DNA from 3 places in the Erwinia tasmaniensis Et1/99 genome. Region 1 is predicted to be linked to each of the others. Evidence: predicted binding sites of a transcription regulator. Region 1 holds the regulator's gene; each other region holds the start of a gene.
What was found. Region 1 encodes CRP, which controls carbon source genes, mostly activating them, when cyclic AMP is high. Its sites were predicted from a motif close to ATGTGANNNNNNTCACAT; they were not measured.
Positions count from the first base shown of each region.

Region 2: a site for CRP is predicted at 4,553-4,570, ahead of deoC (deoxyribose-phosphate aldolase). Genes of this name have one in related genera too.
Region 3: a site for CRP is predicted at 2,999-3,016, ahead of ETA_RS09965 (arabinose ABC transporter substrate-binding protein). Genes of this name have one in related genera too.

Region 1 covers NC_010694.1:3,552,925-3,559,447, forward strand. The annotation lists gene ETA_RS17145 (phosphoribulokinase) at 9-878, shown strand; gene ETA_RS17150 (OsmC family protein) at 913-1,320, opposite strand; gene crp (cAMP-activated global transcriptional regulator CRP) at 1,686-2,318, shown strand; gene ETA_RS17160 (YccS/YhfK family putative transporter) at 2,381-4,459, shown strand; gene argD (bifunctional acetylornithine/succinyldiaminopimelate transaminase) at 4,504-5,721, opposite strand; gene ETA_RS17170 (aminodeoxychorismate synthase component II) at 5,806-6,384, opposite strand; gene ppiA (peptidylprolyl isomerase A) at 6,445-6,523, opposite strand, start outside.
Region 2 covers NC_010694.1:735,905-742,427, reverse strand. The annotation lists gene deoD (purine-nucleoside phosphorylase) at 33-752, opposite strand; gene deoB (phosphopentomutase) at 825-2,048, opposite strand; gene deoA (thymidine phosphorylase) at 2,112-3,434, opposite strand; gene deoC (deoxyribose-phosphate aldolase) at 3,557-4,336, opposite strand; gene ETA_RS04430 (metal-dependent hydrolase) at 4,600-5,376, opposite strand; gene ETA_RS04425 (patatin-like phospholipase family protein) at 5,401-6,420, opposite strand.
Region 3 covers NC_010694.1:2,010,012-2,016,534, reverse strand. The annotation lists gene araA (L-arabinose isomerase) at 1-1,193, opposite strand, end outside; gene ETA_RS09970 (ribulokinase) at 1,197-2,888, opposite strand; gene ETA_RS09965 (arabinose ABC transporter substrate-binding protein) at 3,247-4,230, shown strand; gene araG (L-arabinose ABC transporter ATP-binding protein AraG) at 4,292-5,839, shown strand; gene araH (L-arabinose ABC transporter permease AraH) at 5,832-6,523, shown strand, end outside.

The DNA.
Region 1 (6,523 bases):
AGTACGTCATGTCGACCAAACATCCGGTGATTGCCGTTACCGGCTCCAGCGGGGCAGGAACCACTACCACCAGCCTGGCATTCAGGAAGATTTTCCAGCAGCTGAACCTGCGCGCAGCAGAAGTCGAGGGGGACAGCTTCCATCGATTTACACGCCCGGAAATGGATATGGCGATCCGCAAAGCGCGCGATATGGGCAAACACGTCAGCTATTTTGGCCCGGAGGCGAATGATTTCGGGCTGCTGGAGCACACGTTTAGCGAATATGGACGCAGCGGCACAGGCAAGTCGCGCAAGTATCTGCATACCTATGATGAGGCCGTGCCGTGGAAACAGGTACCAGGCACCTTTACGCCGTGGCAGCCGCTGGCAGAGCCGACCGATGTGCTGTTTTATGAGGGGCTGCACGGCGGCGTGGTCACACCGCAACATAACGTGGCGAACAGCGTCGATCTGTTGGTTGGCGTGGTGCCCATCGTCAACCTTGAATGGATCCAGAAGCTGGTACGCGACACCAGCGAACGCGGCCACTCGCGCGAAGCGGTGATGGACTCGGTGGTGCGATCCATGGAGGACTACATTAACTTTATTACTCCGCAGTTTTCACGCACCCATATCAACTTCCAGCGCGTTCCGACGGTGGACACTTCCAACCCGTTTGCCGCGCGCGGTATCCCTTCCCTGGATGAAAGCTTCGTGGTGATCCACTTTCAGGGGCTGGACGATATCGATTTCCCTTATTTACTGTCGATGTTGCAAGGTTCGTTTATCTCACATATCAAAACCCTGGTGGTGCCGGGCGGTAAAATGGGGCTGGCGATGGAGCTGATTATGGGGCCACTGGTAAAACGATTGATGGAAGGAAAGAGCATCGGCTGACGCTCTTTCCTTCACGGCTAAGCGGAGGTCTGCATCAGGCCAGTTCGATCACTTCGTAACTGTGGCCGATCTCCACTCCTTTGCCCAGCATGATCGCCACCGAGCAGTATTTTTCCGCAGAAAGATCGACCGCACGCGCTACCGCGTTATCCGCCAGCGCTTTTCCGCTGACAATGAAATGCAGATTGATATGGGTGAAAATACGCGGGGCCTCTTCGCGACGCTCTGAAGTCAGTTTCACCTCACAGTCGGCCACGTTATGGCGGCCCTTCTGCAGAATGGAAACGACATCAATGGCGCTACAGCCTCCGGCGGCCATCAGCACCATTTCCATCGGACTTGGCGCTTTATCACCCGAATTACCATCCATCAGCACCTGGTGACCGGATGAGGATTCTCCCAAAAACGTCATCCCTTCAACCCATTTGACTCGTGCCTGCATAACAAAATCCTCGAATTCATTCAGTTAGAGCAGGGTACGCCGCCGTCACTAAAACGGCAACGTTCTGTTTTTCTGACTATGCTGAAGCGAGACAACAGAAGACAGCCATCTCAAGCTGTGCTACAAACGGAGCTGTAAAATTTCACCTGCATTCAAGCGTCGGTGAAAGCAGAACAACGGCACGCGGCCAGCTCTGAAAAAGGCCCATGTTTCTTCCTACGGGAACGCTTGACTATTTCAACGCCTGGCAGGGATTCAGCTCCCGTATATTCCTATTATTACGTGCGACAGCAAGATAAGCATCACCCTTGCAGCGTGAAAAACAGGATGTATTCAGGCACGATAACAACAGAGGATAACAGCGAATGGTTCTCGGCAAACCGCAAACAGACCCAACTCTAGAATGGTTCCTGTCACATTGCCATATTCACAAATATCCGTCCAAAAGCACGCTGATACACCAGGGTGAGAAGGCCGAGACCCTTTACTACATCGTCAAGGGCTCTGTGGCAGTGCTGATCAAGGATGAAGAAGGCAAAGAGATGATCCTCTCCTATCTCAACCAGGGGGATTTTATCGGCGAGCTGGGCCTCTTTGAAGAGGGACAGGAGCGCAGCGCATGGGTACGTGCAAAGGCAGCCTGCGAAGTAGCTGAAATCTCTTACAAAAAATTCCGTCAGCTGATCCAGGTCAATCCTGACATCCTGATGCGCCTGTCTTCACAAATGGCGCGCCGCCTGCAGGTCACCTCGGAAAAAGTGGGGAATTTAGCTTTTCTTGATGTGACCGGACGCATCGCCCAGACGCTGCTGAACCTGGCGAAACAGCCTGACTCAATGACGCACCCCGACGGAATGCAGATCAAAATTACGCGTCAGGAGATCGGCCAGATCGTCGGCTGCTCGCGCGAAACGGTGGGTCGTATTCTGAAAATGCTGGAAGATCAAAATCTGATTTCTGCACACGGTAAAACTATCGTCGTTTACGGCACGCGTTAACCGCTTCTGAACCCACGGCGCGACAGCCCCCTGCCGCGCCTTTTTTTTATTTGGTGCGGCTGATGTGGCGGAGAATTATCTATCAACCTGAAGTGAACTATGCCCTGCGGCAAACGCTGGTGCTCTGTTTGCCGGTCGCGCTTGGCTGGTTGCTGGGTGATTTACAAAAAGGCCTGCTGTTTTCTCTGGTGCCCGCCTGCTGCAACAATGCCGGGCTGGATACGCCACACAGACGCTTCTTCAAACGCCTGGTGGTTGGCGGTAGCCTGTTCGCCGGCAGCAGTTTTGTTATCCAGTATGCCGCCGCCCAGGGCGCCCCCCTGCCGCTGATCCTGCTGGCGATGGCGCTGCTGTTAGGGGTGACTGGTGAGATAAGCCCGCTGCATGGCCGGCTCATGCCCGCTTCGCTGATCGCCGCCATTTTTACCCTTAGCCTCGCGGGCAGAGTGCCGATGTGGCAGCCTCCGCTGCTGTATATCCTTGGCACCATCTGGTACGGGGTATTTAACTGGTTCTGGTTCTGGCTGTGGAAAGAGCAGCCGATGCGCGAAACGCTCAGCCTGCTTTACCGCGAACTCGCGGACTACTGCGAGGCAAAATATCGTCATTTAAACCAGTTGAACGATCCCTCAACGGCAATGCCGCCGCTGTTCGCCCGACAACAGAAAGCCGTCGACCTCATTACCACCTGTTACCAACAGATCCATATGCTGGCAGCCAACCGCAACCAGCACTATCAGCCCCTGATGCGCGCATTCCAGGTGGCGCTGGATCTACAGGAACATATCGCCGTTAGCCTGCATCAGCCTGAAGACGTCAAAAAACTGGTACGCCAGAGTCACGCCGAGGCGGTGATCCGCTGGAACGCACAGCGCATCGCCGCGCGCCTGCGTGAACTGGCAGACGATATTCTTTATCACCGCTTTCCCAAACGCTTCACTCTGGAACAGCCGCTGGAAGCGCTGGAGAAGATTGTCCGCCAGCACCCTGATAACCCGGTCGGTAATTTTTGCTACTATCATTTCAGCCGTATTGGGCGCGTGCTGCGCGCCCAACGCCCGCTCTACCGCCGCGATCTGATGGCAGACCGCCAGCGCCGCCTGCCGCTGCTACCGGCGCTGAAAAGCTATCTGTCGCTAAAATCCATCGCTTTGCGAACCGCCGCCCGCTTCGGCGTCATGCTCACCTTTGCCAGTACGCTGGCGCTGTTTTTAAATATGCCGAAGCCGTATTGGATACTGATGACCGTAATGTTTGTCAGCCTGAACGGCTACAGCGCCACCCGCGTGCGTATTCAGCACCGAGCGCTCGGCACCCTTGCCGGGCTGGCGGTGGCCGCGCTGGCCCTGCGTCTGCATGCTCCAGAATCGATGACATTACTGGTAATGCTGGCCATTACTCTGGTCAGTTACCTGTTTTTACGCAAGTTCTATGGCTGGGCAACGGTAGGGTTTACGGTCACCGCCGTTTATTCCCTTCAGCTTTTGTCGCTGAACGGAGAGGGATTCTTATTACCGCGTCTGATTGATACCCTGATGGGCTGCCTGATCGCCTTCGGCGGCAATATCTGGCTGTGGCCACAGTGGCAGAGCGCGCTGCTGCGCCAGAACGCACATGACGCGCTGGAGGCTTATCAGGAAGCGTTGCGGATGCTATTGGGCAATGAGCAGAATGTTAGCAGGCTGGCAAACCAGCGTATCAAAGTCAACCAGGCACATAACGCGCTATATAACTCCCTTAATCAGGCAATGCAGGAACCCGGTTTTGATTCCCGCTATCTGTCCGATATGAAGCTGTGGGTGACTCATAGCCAGCTTATCGTTGAGCATATCAATGCAATGACGATTATGGCGCGGGAACATACTATGCTGACCTCGTCGCTGGCAGAACGCTACCTCCAGTCCTGCGAGATAGCCCTACAGCGTTGCCAACAGCGGCTGGAATATGATGGCCCGGGTTCGGAAAGTAACGTGCTGGAGGCGCCGGATAATTTTCAGCACGGGCCGGTGACCCTCCTGGAGGGTCACGTCGAACGTATTCTTGACCACCTTAACACCATGCATACCATTTCATCACTGGCCTGGAGTCAGCGCCCGCATCACGGCCACTGGCTGGTACACCGGCCGAGCAAATCGTCATAGCGACGCCCCGAATAAGGGGACGCCGCACGATTAGCTATCGTCGCTCAGCCCAGCACTTTCTCGACGGCCGCGGCGAAGCGCGCCATGCCTTCAGCGATATCGGCAGGTTCAATCACCAGCGACGGCGCGAAACGCATCACGCCGTGACCGGCCACCAGCACCATCACCCCTTCGGCGGCCGCCGCGTTAAGAATATCGCGCGCGCGGTCCGCATACTGTGGCTTCAGCGCCGCGCCAATCAATAGCCCTTTGCCACGGATATCGCTGAACAGATCCCGTTGCGCATTCAGCCCCTGTAGCGCATCAACAAACAGCTGCCGCCGTGCGGCCACGCCGTCGAGCACTTCCGGCGTATTGATAATATCCAGCGCCGCTTCGGCCACCGCGCACGCCAGCGGGTTACCCCCGTAGGTGGTGCCGTGCACGCCCGGCGCCATCACTGAGGCAATTTCATTGGTGGTGAGCATCGCACTGACCGGGAAGCCGCCGCCGAGTGCCTTCGCGCTGGTCAGGATATCCGGCTGCACGCCGTAGTGTTCGTAAGCAAACAGCTTGCCGCTGCGGCCCATGCCGCTCTGTACTTCATCCAGCACCAGCAGCGCATCATGCTCATCACACAGCTGACGCAGCCCCTGCATAAACTCCCGGGTGGCCGGCACGACGCCGCCCTCCCCCTGGATCGGCTCGACGACAATCGCGCAGGTATGATCGTCAATCACCGCTTTGACCGCCGCCAGGTCGTTGAAGGGAACATGAACGATATCCGCCGGTTTTGGCCCGAAACCATCGGAGTATTTTGGCTGCCCACCGACGGAAACGGTAAACAGCGTGCGGCCATGAAACGCATTATGGAAGGCAATGATTTTGCTTTTATACGGGCTGTGGCGCTGGGAAGCGTAGTAGCGCGCCAGCTTAAACGCGGCTTCGTTGGCTTCCGCGCCGGAGTTGGCAAAAAACACGCGATCGGCGAAGGTGGCATTAATCAGTTTGCTCGCCAGACGCAGAGCAGGCTCGTTGGTCAAGACATTGCTGGTGTGCCACAGGGTTTCTCCCTGGGTTTTTAGCGCCTCAACCAGCGCCGGATGGCAGTGTCCCAGTGCGGTAACCGCTATCCCGCCGGAGAAGTCGATATACTCTTTACCCTGCTGATCCCAGATACGGCTGCCTTTGCCTTTGACCGGCACAAACTGCGCTGGTGCATAAACAGGCAAAATCACCTCATCAAACGTTGCCCGAGTAACCGCTAATTTTTCCGTAGCCATCTATCACCTCACCGTTTCGTCTTTTTATATGCGTGAAAATATAGTCATAAAATATGAATAATTAATCACAAAGGCAAATGTTAATTAACGTTTAAGAAAATTAGCCAACAGCAGGTGACCCTGTTCGCTCAAAATGCTTTCCGGGTGAAACTGCACCCCTTCCAGCGGGAGCGTACGGTGGCGAAAACCCATGATCTCGTCGGGCTGCCCGTCATCGCGCAGCGTCCAGGCGGTCAGTTCAAATTCAGCGGGCAGGCTGTCTGCCGCCACGATCAGAGAGTGATAGCGCGTAACCGTCAAAGGATGATTAAGGCCGGAGAATACGCCGCCATCGTTATGTTCAATCGCCGAGGTTTTGCCGTGCATCACCCGGCGTGCCCGTTCAACGCGCGCGCCGAATGCCTGGGCGATGGCCTGATGTCCGAGACAAACGCCGAGGATCGGCAGCCGGCCGGCGAAATGACGAATGGCGTCAACAGAGATCCCCGCTTCGTTCGGGGTACAGGGACCGGGGGAGATCACCAGCTGCTGGGGCGACAGCGCGGAAATGTCAGCGAGGGTAATTTCATCGTTGCGCCGCACGCAGACTTCTGCGCCCAGTTCAGAAAAATATTGGTAGAGATTCCAGGTGAAGGAGTCGTAATTGTCGATAAGCAGCAGCATGATCGGTCCATTACAACCGGGCCAGCGGAAGCTGGCCCGGCAGAGAAGGCGGTCGGTTAATTAAGGCAGTACTTTAGCCGACAGGATAACAACCGGTGTTACCGGAACATTCTGGTAAGGGCCGAAGGTTTTGGTCTGA
Region 2 (6,523 bases), 1.1 Mb from region 1:
GCTGGCAGATACCAGCCTCGACAGGAAGAAAATTACGCTTTGTCGCCCAGCAGAACCGACTCCAGCGCGATCTCAATCATCTCGCTGAAGGTGGTCTGACGCTCGGCGGCAGTGGTCTGCTCGTGGGTACGGATATGGTCGGACACGGTGCAAATCGCCAGCGCTTTGGCGCCAAACTCTGCCGCTACGCCGTAAATACCGGCGGCTTCCATCTCTACGCCGAGAACACCGTATTTCTCCATCACGTCAAACATCTGCGGGTCCGGCGTGTAGAAGAGGTCGGCAGAGAAGATGTTGCCCACGCGGGCTTTGACGCCCAGCGCCTGCGCCGCATCTACCGCGTTGCGTACCATGTCGAAATCAGCAATCGCTGCGAAATCGTGGTCTTTAAAACGCATACGGTTCACTTTGGAATCGGTGCAGGCACCCATACCAATCACCACATCACGCAGCTTCACGTCGGTGCGCACCGCGCCACATGAGCCAACGCGAATGATCTTCTTCACGCCGAATTCAGTGATCAGTTCTTTGGCATAGATTGAGCAGGAAGGTATGCCCATACCGTGTCCCATAACCGAGATTTTGCGGCCTTTATAGGTACCGGTATAACCCAGCATGCCGCGCACGTTGTTCACTTCTACCGCGTCCTGCAGGAAGGTGTCAGCAATATGTTTAGCACGCAGCGGATCGCCGGGCATCAGCACCACGTCAGCGAAATCACCCATCTCAGCGTTAATATGAGGCGTAGCCATATTTAATCCTTATATTGTCAGGCCAGGGACTGCCTGGCCGGTTACGAATAGCGTTAAAGCGCGCTTTAACTTTTAGAAGAATGGTTTGCCGTAAGCCATCGGCGACAGGCCAAAATAGTGGGCAAGCGTCTGGCCAATATCGGCAAATGTATCACGATAGCCATAGTCACCCGGCCTGACGCCCGGCCCGAAGATAAGCACCGGGATATGCTCACGCGTGTGCTCGGTTCCGGGCCAGCTTGGGTCGCAGCCATGATCGGCGGTCAGGATCAGAATATCCCCCTCTTTCACCAGCGCCATCAGCTCCGGCAGGCGGCGATCGAACAGCTCCAGCCCTGCCGCATAGCCAGGGATATCCCGGCGATGCCCCCACGCCGAATCAAAATCGACGAAGTTGGTGAACACGATGCTGTTATCCGGCGCGCTTTTCATTTCGCCCACCGTAGCGTCAAACAGCGCGTCCAGGCCGGTGGCCTTCACCTTTTTAGTGATGCCAACATGGGCGTAGATATCGGCGATTTTACCGACGGAGATCACTTCTCCGCCCTGCTCATCGACCAGCTTTTTCAACACGGTCGGTGCCGGAGGTTCTACCGCCAGATCGTGGCGGTTGCCGGTGCGCTCAAAGTGGCCCGGCTTATCGCCAACAAACGGACGGGCAATCACGCGGCCAATGTTGTAACCGCCTTCGGTCAGCGCCTCGCGGGCTATTTCACACAGCGCGTAAAGGCGTTCAAGACCAAAAGTCTCTTCATGACAGGCAATCTGGAACACCGAGTCGGCCGAGGTATAGAAAATCGGTTTTCCGCTCTTCATATGCTCTGCGCCAAGCTGGTCGAGGATCACCGTTCCCGACGAGTGGCAGTTACCGAGATAGCCGGGCAGATTGGCTTTTTCCACCAGCAAATCGAGCAGCTCCTGCGGGAAACTGTTCTCGGTATCGCTAAAGTAGCCCCAGTCAAACAGCACCGGCACGCCGGCAATTTCCCAGTGGCCTGACGGCGTGTCTTTGCCGGAGGAAAGTTCGCTGGCATAGGCGTAAGCGCCGATGATTTCGGCGTTTTTATCCAGGCCTGGCGGAAATTTCCCGCTTGAGGCCTCTGCCGCTTTGCCTAAGCCTAATGCGGTCAGATTGGGAAGGTGGAGCGGGCCTTTACGCCCCTTGTCTGCTTCGCCCCTGAAGCATGCCTCGGCGATATGCCCGAGGGTATCCGAGCCTTTATCGCCGAACTTTTCAGCGTCTTTGCTGGAGCCGATCCCGAAGGAATCCAGCACCATGATAAATGCACGTTTCATCCTGATCTCCTGCGCTATCCGCGCGATGAGCGTTAAAAATTTTCGATCGGAATAGAATACCGCTTATTGTGAAATTCTGCGATAAATAACTGCCGTTGACGCTGGCTGCTGCTGTCCCACCATCACGGCATGCTGCACGGCCTGGGCGGCCTGCTGCCAGCTGGCTTCACTGGCGGCGTGGATCACCGCCAGCGGTCGTTCGCCGTCAACCTTATCGCCCGGCTGCACCAGATGGCTCAACCCCACGCTGTAGTCGATGCTGTCACTGGCGCGGCGGCGCCCCCCACCCAGCGCCACGACCGCCATCCCCAGCGCACGAGTATCCATCGTGCTGACGATACCGCTGGTTGTGGCATAGACCGCTTTACTTAGCATGGGGGCGGGCAGATAGCTGTCGATACGCTCGATAAAGTCCGCCGGGCCCTGCTGCGCCGCCACCATACGGGCAAACGCTTCGGCGGCGGCACCGTTATCCAGAACGGCTTGCAGCTTCGCCTGCGCTTCAGCGTCGGACTGCGCCAGCCCGCCGGAGAGCAACATTTCGCGGCATAGCGCCATCGTCACTTCCAGCAGGCGCGGATTGCGGTATTCGCCGGTCAGGAACTGCACCGCCTCACGCACTTCCAGCGCATTACCCGCGCTGGAAGCCAGCGGCTGATTCATATCGGTCAACAGCACGGTAGTTTTACAGCCGGCTCCGTTTGCTACGCCAAAAATCGCCTGCGCCAGCGCTTCAGATTGTTCAAGAGTGGGCATCAGCGCCCCGGAACCTACCTTCACATCCATCACCAGCGCATCCAGCCCTTCGGCCAGCTTTTTGCCGAGGATCGAGGCGGCGATCAGCGGAATGGAATCCACCGTGGCGGTGATATCACGCGTGGCATAAAAGCGCTTATCTGCCGGGGCCAGCGACCGGGTTTGCCCGACGATCGCTATCCCAACCTGTTTGATAATCTCGCGAAAACGGTCGTCCGAAGGGAAAATATCAAAGCCGGGAATGGCTTCCAGTTTATCCAACGTGCCGCCGGTATGACCCAGCCCACGACCGGAGATCATCGGCACATAGCCGCCACAGGCGGCCACCATCGGGCCAAGCATCAGCGATGTGACATCGCCAACGCCGCCGGTTGAGTGTTTGTCCACCACCGGGCCATTAAGGTCAAGCCCCTTCCAGCAGAGTACCGAACCGGAATCACGCATCGCCATGGTCAGCGCCACGCGCTCCGGCAGAGTTATATCACGAAACCAGATGGCCATCGCCAGCGCGGCAATCTGCCCCTCGGAAACCGAGTTGTCACGCACGCCGTTGATAAAGGAGCGGATCTCCTCATCACTCAGCGCATGGCCGTCACGTTTTTTGCGAATAATTTCTTGTGGCAGGAACACGATAACTCCCAGGTCAATACCATCAATGATGCTGTTCCACGGCGGCGTGATGGCTGTCGCCGGTCTGGAGGCGCAAACACCGCGCGAGGTGGTGAATCAGACACCCGGTGGATGCGTAAAGGTTAGTAGTTGCTGTCGCTGGTTGCACCGTTAAACCCGGCAGCGTTTAACAGGCTGGCAAGCAGGCTGGAGGCGCCGAAACGGAAATGACGCGCGTCCGCCCAGTCGGGGCCAAGAATATTATCGGCCAGCTTCAGATAGAGCGCCGCATCGTCCGCACTACGCACACCGCCGGCAGGCTTGAAGCCGACCTGTTTCTGGACGCCTTTCGCGGCGATGGTACGCAGCATGATCTCTGCAACCTCTGGCGTGGCGTTGACCGCGACTTTTCCGGTGGAGGTTTTGATGAAATCAGCACCGGCATCGATCGCGATTTCGGACGCTTTACGGATCAGAGACGCCTCTTTCAGCTCGCCGCTTTCAATAATCACTTTTAGCAGCACGTTCGCTTCCCGACAGGCCTGCTTACAGGCTTTTACCAGCTCAAAGCCGATCGCTTCGTTACCGGCCATCAGCGCACGATACGGGAATACCACGTCCACTTCATCCGCCCCATAGGCAATCGCTGCGCGGGTTTCCGCCAGCGCAATCTCGCTATCATCATTGCCGTGTGGGAAGTTGGTCACGGTAGCAATACGGATTTCCGGCGTTCCCTGCTCGCGCAGCGTCTTGCGCGCCAGAGGGATAAAACGTGGGTAGATGCAGATAGCGGCGGTGTTGCCCGCCGGGGATTTGGCCTGATGACAAAGAGCGATCACTTTCGCATCGGTATCGTCGTCATTAAGGGTAGTGAGATCCATCAGTTGCAGCGCGCGCAGCGCCCGATCTTTGACTTCAGACATGCTTATCTCCAGATAAAAATAGTCGGGTAGGCGTTAACCGGCCAGGGGATGACTGCACCTACAATGTGAAAATTATAACAGCCAGTGAAGTGTTATTTTATGGCGGTGTTCACGAAAATAATATTGCACTTGCAACATTATTACATGAAGCAGTAGAGAGATCACAATCAGATGGCTATATGGCGGTGAAGTCCGGCAGATCGCCGGAATAACACAATGTTATAATTGTCACATAAAGTCAGCCTGCCAGCGCCGGGCTGCACTCACACATCAAACAGGGCGCGGGTATTTTCGCGTAGCGTTTCGGCTATATGCTGCGGGGATTCGTCACGCAGGGCGCACAGCGCGTGCCAGACATCTTTGACCCGCTCTGGGCGGTTAGGCTGGCCCTGAAAACCCTGTAACGGCATATCGGGGGCGTCAGTTTCCAGCAGCAGCGAGGTGAGCGGTAGCCGTGCAATGGCTTGACGCGTTTTGCTGGCGCGCTCATAGCTGATGGTGCCCCCTACGCCGATCGCATAACCGGCACGAATAAACGCCAGCGCCTGCTGTTCACTTCCGGCGAAACCGTGCACCACGCCACGCCTGGGCAGATCGATGCGACGCAGCTGCTGCGCCAGCTTGTCATGAGTACGGCGCGAATGCAGGATCACCGGAAGCGCGTAATCGCGCGCCAGGCGCAGCTGCGCTTCAAGCAGCGCCTGCTGCCTTGCAAACTGCGGGTTGTCGATATACAGGTCGAGGCCGATTTCGCCGATAGCCACCAGTTTCGGATGCCGTCGCCGCAGCTGCTGCTCCAGCGCGGCCAGGCTCTGCTCATTATGCTCTGCCACCGCCATCGGATGCAGTCCGAGCGCGGCATATACCGCAGGGTGCCGTTCAGCCTGCGCCATCACTCCGGCAAAGCGCGGTGCAGATACGCCAACGGCAATGATCTTTTCAACCCCGGCGTGAGCCGCCCGCGCTAGACTTGCCTCTTCATCACCCACAAATGGCGGAAAGTCAAAGTGGCAGTGTGTATCGACAAAGCACAGCGTCATGCCGGCCCCCTCTCGTAGTGAGTCTTATTCCGCAAACTTGCCCATTCCTGCTCCCTGGCGGTCGGCTTCATTCGCCACGGGAACGGGCGGTATCACAATATGCCGATGCGCAGGGCTGTCGTCGCTACCCAGCCACTGTCCCAGCGTGGCAAGGAAATAACGTCCGCAGCGTCTGCCAAGATGATAGTCCTTATTTAAGGAGGACACACGGCTGCCCAGCGCCATGCTGGACAGTGGGTGCGGCGGATAAATTTCGATGATGCGCAGGTTACCCGGCGGATGATTGATAAAATTCTGCGTCTGACGATAACTCTCTTCATGCAGCCGCATGATGTTAATCAGCGGCTGCAAGGCGCCATCGCTCATCCAGCGCTCCATTCTTTTCAGCCATTGCGGGGTGTAGGTCATTTGCGATGGCACGGTGCGGATAACCACAATGGTTTCAGCCCCACGCCGTGCCGCCTCGCGCACCGGGATGGCATCGCTGATACCGCCATCCAGATAGCCCACGCCGGAAAGATCGACACCCAATCGGTACAGGCCGGGAATGGCGCTGGAAGCACGGATGATGTCATGCCAGTTCTCGGCGGTCGGCGCAAAATAGTTCGGGCTGTAATCATCACTGCGGCAGGCACACATATAGAACTCGCGCCCGGACGCAAACAGCTGCTGCGCCGCGTCGATCGCCAGCGGCAGCTCCCGGCGCGTGATATCCATCAGCCAGTCAAGATCGAGCAGGTGCCCGCCGCGCGCAAAACGCAGAGGATCGAAGAAAAGTTTGCTGGTGGTATAGCGCGTGATCACACGACGGGCATAGCCCGGTTGGGCGCAAACGAAGGCTGAAAGATTCTGCGCTCCGGCAGAAGTGCCGAGCATTAAATGGAAGGGATTAAAGTCAGCACGCTGGAACTCATCGAGCACGCCTGCGGTAAAAATACCGCGCTGTCCGCCTCCCTCACACACCAGGGCGAGTTTGCCGGGTGCAAAAGGCCGTATGGCGAGCGGCTCAATATTGCCGGGGGTAATCGGGATATGTATGCCCAAGTCAGGTATCCTCTTAGTGTCAGCGCGTAAAGAGGATACCCGTAATCATTTACCGCCGTGGGGCGCTTCTTGCTATCCGTAGCAACGCGCTTGAGCGATGAGC
Region 3 (6,523 bases), 1.5 Mb from region 1:
TCAATCACGCTGGCATTGACCGCGCGCCCCGCCTTCGCTGCGAAGATCAGCCGGGCCGGGTCGGCCTTACCGCCAATGCCGAGCGGCTGAACGTCCAGCAGCGGCCTGGCTTCGCTGGCGATGCTCGGACACACCTCCAGCATATGCGAGCCGAGCACCAGGTCGTTATCCGGCGCGAAGTGATAGGTGTAATCCTCCATAAACGAGGTGCCGCCCGTCAGATCTCCGGCCATCACCTTACAGATATGCAGCAGGGCGGCGGTCTTCCAGTCGCCTTCACCGGCAAAACCATAACCCTGCTGCATCAGGCGCTGCACCGCCAGGCCGGGCAGTTGCGTCATGCCGTGCAGCGTCTGGAAATTAGTGGTAAACGCCCGGCATCCCTCATCATCAAGGAAACGGCCGATGCCCAGCTCGATGCGTGCGGCGTCCAGCACGTTCTGGCGCTTAGCGCCGCCGACCGCCGCGGCGGCACTGAACACGTAGCGGCTTTCGTATTCGTCAACCAGCGCATTGACATCGCCATCTTTCACCTGGTTGATGACCTCGACCAAATCACCCACGCCCCAGCCGTTAACCGAGTATCCAAACTGGATCTGCGCGGCGACCTTATCACCCTCGGTCACGGCCACCTCGCGCATATTATCGCCGAAGCGCGCGACCTTGAGCTGCCTGCCCGCCTGTAAGGCTGCCGCAGTACGCATCCACTGGCCGATACGCAGCAGGGTGCGTTCATCCTGCCAGTGCCCGGTGACGACCTGATGCGGCAGGCGCATGCGCGCGCCGATAAAGCCAAATTCACGCCCGCCGTGGGCGGTCTGATTCAGGTTCATAAAGTCCATATCCATGCTGTCCCAGGGAATTTCGGCGTTGAACTGGGTATGAAATTGCAACAGCGGCTTGTGCAGCACCGACAGACCGCCGATCCACATTTTGGCCGGTGAAAACGTGTGCAGCCAGGTCATGATGCCATAACATTCGCTGTCATAATTGGCCTCACGGCACAGGGCCAGGGCTTCATCAGGCGTTTTGACCAACGGACGAATTTGCAGTCTGAAGGGCAGTATCCCCGAGCGGTTTAAGCTATCCACCACCTGCTGCCCGTGACGCTCTACCTGGCGCAGGGTTTCTACACCGTAAAGATGTTGAGTACCAATAACAAACCAGACGCTGCGGTTATTTATCTGTGTCATACATCATTCCTTACTGACTGAGAGTGGGGCAGGTGCAAATAGCGGTTCGGCTATTCTGCACCAGTCAAGGTAACGTTGATAAAGCGGCTGGAAGCGCAGAACGCGCTCCGGATCAGGTTGCAGGGTCTGCGCCAGCGGGCTGGCCATCCGCTTCTGCGCCTCGGGGATGTTCTGGTAAACCCCGGCGGCGACGGCGGCAAATATCGCCGCGCCCAGCGCACAGCACTCGTCAGAAGCGACAATACTGAGCGGACGGTTCATCACATCGCAGCACACCTGCATAATGACCGGGGATTTACGCGCAATGCCGCCCAGCGCCAGGATCTGCTGCACCGGGAGATCCTGCTGGTCGAAGCACTCCATAATGGTGCGTGCGCCAAAGGCGGTGGCGGCAATAAAGCCGCCGAACAGCGCCGGGGCATCCGTGCCGAGATTCAGATCGGCGATCGTGCCTTTCAGGCGCTGGTTAGCAAAAGGCGTGCGCCGACCGTTAAACCAGTCAAGCACCACCGGCAGATGGTTGAGCTGCGGATCGGCAGCCCAGGCGGTGGTCAGATCCTCCAGCAGCGTTTCACGGACGTGCTCAAACTGCTGACTCAGCGCAGGCTGCTGCCGCGCGGCCTGCACCAGCGGCCAGCCCAGCAGGCGGCTGAACCAGGCGTACATATCGCCAAATGCCGACTGCCCGGCCTCCAGCCCAATCATTCCCGGCACTACGCTGCCGTCCACCTGTCCACAAATGCCGTTTATCGTCCGGTCAGCGACCCTTTGTGCATCGGCGATCATAATGTCGCAGGTCGAGGTGCCGATCACCTTCACCAGGGTGTAGGGCCGCGCGCCTGCCCCGACCGCGCCCATATGGCAGTCGAACGCGCCGCCAGAGATAACCACATCCTCCGGCAGGCCGAGGCGAGCGGCCCACTCGCGACTGAGCGTGCCCACCGGGCGGTCGGCGGTCCAGGTGTCCTGGAAAAGCGGATAGTCCAGGCTGCGCGTCAGCAGGGGATCGAGGGCGTTAAGAAAGCTCGCCTGCGGCAGGCCGTGCCACAAAGGGTGCCAGAGTGACTTATGTCCGGCGGCACAGCGGCCACGTTTCAGATCGCCGGGCGCCGTCGTGCCGCTTAACAGAGCCGGTACCCAGTCGCACAGTTCGACCCAGGAAACCGCCGCGTCACGTACGGCTTCGTCAACGTGGCTGATATGAAGAATTTTGGCCCAGAACCACTCCGACGAATAAACGCCGCCGACAAAGCGTGAATAGTCCTGATACTCACCGCTACGACAGAGTTGGGTGATCGCTTCCGCCTCCTCAATCGCGGTGTGGTCTTTCCACAGCACAAACATCGCATTGGGGTTGTCGGCGAACTCGGGGCGCAGGGCCAGCACCCGGCCTTGCCGATCGATGGGAGCAGGCGTAGAGCCGGTCGAATCCACGCCGATACCCACCACGTCACGCCGCTGTTGCGGCGTGAGCTTAGTGACAACGTCACGAACGGCCCGTTCCATCGCGTCAATATAATCCTGGGGATGGTGGCGAAACTGATTGCGTGCGGGAAGGCAGTAGCGCCCGTCCTGCCAGCGTGGATACGCCGCCGCCTGCTTATGCAGCTCGCGGCCGGTAGCGCACTCCACCGCCAGCGCCCGTACCGAGTCGCTGCCGAAATCCAGGCCGAGGGTAATCGCGCCCTTATACATAGTGATCCTCCAGCTTGCCGTAATAGTGACCTCTATCCTGGGAAGTCAGGGAGATAACGGTTAGCCCGCTCAGGCTGTAAATATGTATTTTTCTGTCGTGGGCGATGCTTATGTGATGATGCGCAAATGTTGACTTAAGGTTAAATCGACTGAAGTTATGGAGTAATCAGCTGTAATTTCAGGGTGTGATAACGCTCTACCTATTTTTTTCCGCTTGCAGGTAGAACTAAGCACATACCCCACTACGAGGCTGCCGGTGTTCAGGTAATTACTTGTTAAAAAGCATCAATTTTTATTCTCGTCATTTTGTTACCGGTTACACAAACCGCCTGATACGGGCACTGAAGCGGAGAGCATCATGCACAAACTGACTCAATCACTGGCGGCGATTGGCCTCGCTGCCGTTATGTCACAATTCGCTATGGCAGAAACGCTGAAGCTCGGCTTTCTGGTTAAGCAGCCGGAAGAACCCTGGTTTCAGACCGAATGGAAATTTGCCGACAAGGCGGGCAAGGAACTGAATTTTGAGGTGATCAAAATCGCCGTACCGGACGGGGAGAAGACCCTGAACGCCATCGACAGCCTGGCGGCCAGCGGTGCCAAAGGGTTTGTCATCTGTACCCCTGACCCGAAACTCGGCGCGGCGATCGTGGCGAAAGCGCGCAGCTATGACCTGAAGGTGATCGCCGTCGACGACCGGTTCGTTACGGCAAAGGGTAAACCGATGGATAGCGTGCCGCTGGTGATGATGGCGGCGACCAAAATTGGCGAACGGCAGGGCAACGAGCTGTATCGAGAGATGCAGAAGCGTGGCTGGGAGACAAAAGAGACCGCGGTCATGGCGATCACCGCCAACGAGCTGGATACCGCACGCCGTCGCACAGGGGGATCTCTGGCGGCGCTACGGGCTGCCGGCTTCCCGGAAAAACAGATCTATCAAGTGCCGACTAAATCGAACGATATTCCCGGCGCGTTTGATGCCGGTAATTCCCTGCTGGTGCAGCATCCCGAAGTCAAACACTGGCTGATCGTCGGCATGAATGATAACACCGTGCTGGGCGGCGTGCGCGCCAGCGAAGGGCAGGGATTTAAGGCCGCGGACGTGGTTGGTATCGGCATTAACGGCGTGGATGCCGTCAGCGAGCTGTCAAAAAGTCAGGCGACCGGATTCTATGGGTCGCTGCTGCCGAGCCCGGACGTTCACGGCTATCGCAGTATCAAAATGCTGCACGACTGGGTGGTAAACGGCACTGAACCGGCGAGATTTACCGAAGTGACTGATGTCGTGTTGATAACAAGAGATAACTTCAAAACCGAGCTGGCGAAAAAAGGGCTGATGTAATCTGCTCACGCGGCGAGGGCGATACGCCCGGCTGCGGCCAACAACCTCACCGGAGGACATGATGACTCAACAAGCCGCCCTGCTGCGCTTTCACGGCATCGGTAAAAGCTTTCCCGGCGTCAGGGCACTACAGGATATCAGCTTCGAGTGCCGTGCCGGGGAAGTCCACGCTCTGATGGGTGAAAACGGCGCGGGCAAATCGACACTGTTAAAAATACTTAGCGGCAGCTATCAGCCGGGGGCGGGTGAGATCCGCCTTGAGGGGCAGCCGGTAAAATTTATGCGGGCCACCGATGCGCTCAACGCTGGGGTAGCGATTATCTATCAGGAGCTGCATCTGGTGCCGGAAATGTCGGTAGCGGAGAATATTTTCCTCGGCCAGCTACCGCAGCGCGGCGGGCTGGTTAAACGTGGCAGGCTGAGATCAGAAGCGGCACGGCTGTTGAAAACCCTCGGTATGGATATCGATCCTGATTTGCCGCTGAAATATCTTTCACTGGGCCAGTGGCAGATGGTTGAGATCGCCAAAGCCCTGGCGCGCAATGCCCGCATCATCGCCTTTGATGAGCCGACCAGTTCGCTGTCGGCGCGGGAAATCGATCGGCTGTTCCGCGTTATCCGCCAGCTTCGCGCCGACGGCAAGGTGGTGCTGTACGTGTCGCACCGCATGGAGGAGATCTTCGCGCTGAGCGATGCGATCACCGTGTTCAAAGACGGGCGCTTTGTACAAACCTTTAACGACGTGGCGAGTACCAGCCAGGATCAGCTGGTGGCGGCGATGGTGGGGCGTAAAATTGGCGATATTTATGGTTACCATCCGCGTCAACAGGGCGAAGTGCGTCTGCAGCTAAAAAACGTGCAGGCGCAGGGGGTGCGCAGCCCGATATCGCTTAGCGTGCGCGCCGGGGAGATTGTCGGTCTGTTCGGCCTGGTGGGCGCAGGGCGCAGCGAACTGCTTAAGGGCATCTTTGCGGCCACGCGCCTCTGCGGCGGCGAACTGTGCCTTGATGGTAAAAAGCTGAATCTCAAAGCGCCGGGCGATGCGATCCGTGCCGGGATCATGCTGTGCCCGGAGGATCGTAAGGCCGACGGCATCATTGCGGTACATTCGGTGCGCGACAATATCAACATCAGCGCCAGGCGGCATCATCTGAAAGCGGGGTGGCTGATCGACAGCGCCTGGGAAACGAAAAACGCCGAGGTACATATTCGCTCGTTAAATATCAAAACGCCGTCAGCCGATCGGCTGATGATAAATCTGTCCGGCGGCAACCAGCAGAAGGCGATCCTCGGCCGCTGGCTGTCGGAAGAGATGAAGGTGCTGCTGCTGGATGAACCCACGCGCGGCATTGACGTTGGGGCAAAAAATGAAATCTACCGGCTGATTTACGCACTGGCGCAGCAGGGGGTCGCGGTACTGTTTGCTTCCAGCGACCTGCCGGAGGTGATGGGGCTGGCAGATCGTATCCTGGTGATGCGTGAAGGGGAAATAGCCGGAGAGCTTGACCATAACGATGCAACGGAAGCCCTGACCCTGAGTCTGGCAATGCCTAAATCCGCCCGACCGGTATCCGGCTGGCCTGATCCCACAGGAGGAAATCATGTCTGACACGTCATCTACCACGTCAGTTACACCGTCACTTTTTAGCCCCGCGCGTATCTGGGAGAATTTCGGCATGCTGGTGGTCTTTGCCGCCCTGTTTATCGCCTGTACGTTGTTTATTCCTAACTTTGGTTCACTGATCAATATGAAAGGGCTGGGCCTGGCGATATCAATGTCCGGCATGGTGGCCTGCGGCATGCTGTTCTGCCTCGCTTCCGGTGATTTTGACCTGTCGATTGCCTCGGTCATTGCCTGCGCCGGGGTTGTCTGTGCGGTGGTGATTAATCTGACCGAAAGCCTGTGGTTTGGCGTGACCGCCGGACTGCTGCTGGGCGTGGCCTGCGGGTTTATCAACGGCTTTGTGATTGCCAGACTGAAGATCAATGCGCTTATCACCACGCTGGCCACCATGCAGATCGTGCGCGGGCTGGCCTATATCTTCTCCGACGGTAAGGCGGTGGGGATTGAAGACGAACGCTTTTTTGCGCTCGGCTCTGCCAGCTGGCTCGGCGTTCCGGCCCCGGTATGGCTGACCGTCATCACCCTGCTAATCTTTGCTTTTCTGCTGAATAAAACCACCTTCGGCCGCAATACGCTGGCGATTGGCGGTAACGAAGAGGCGGCGCGTCTGGCCGGAGTGCCCGTTGTCCGCACGCGCATCATTATCTTTATCCTGTCCGGTTTGGTCTC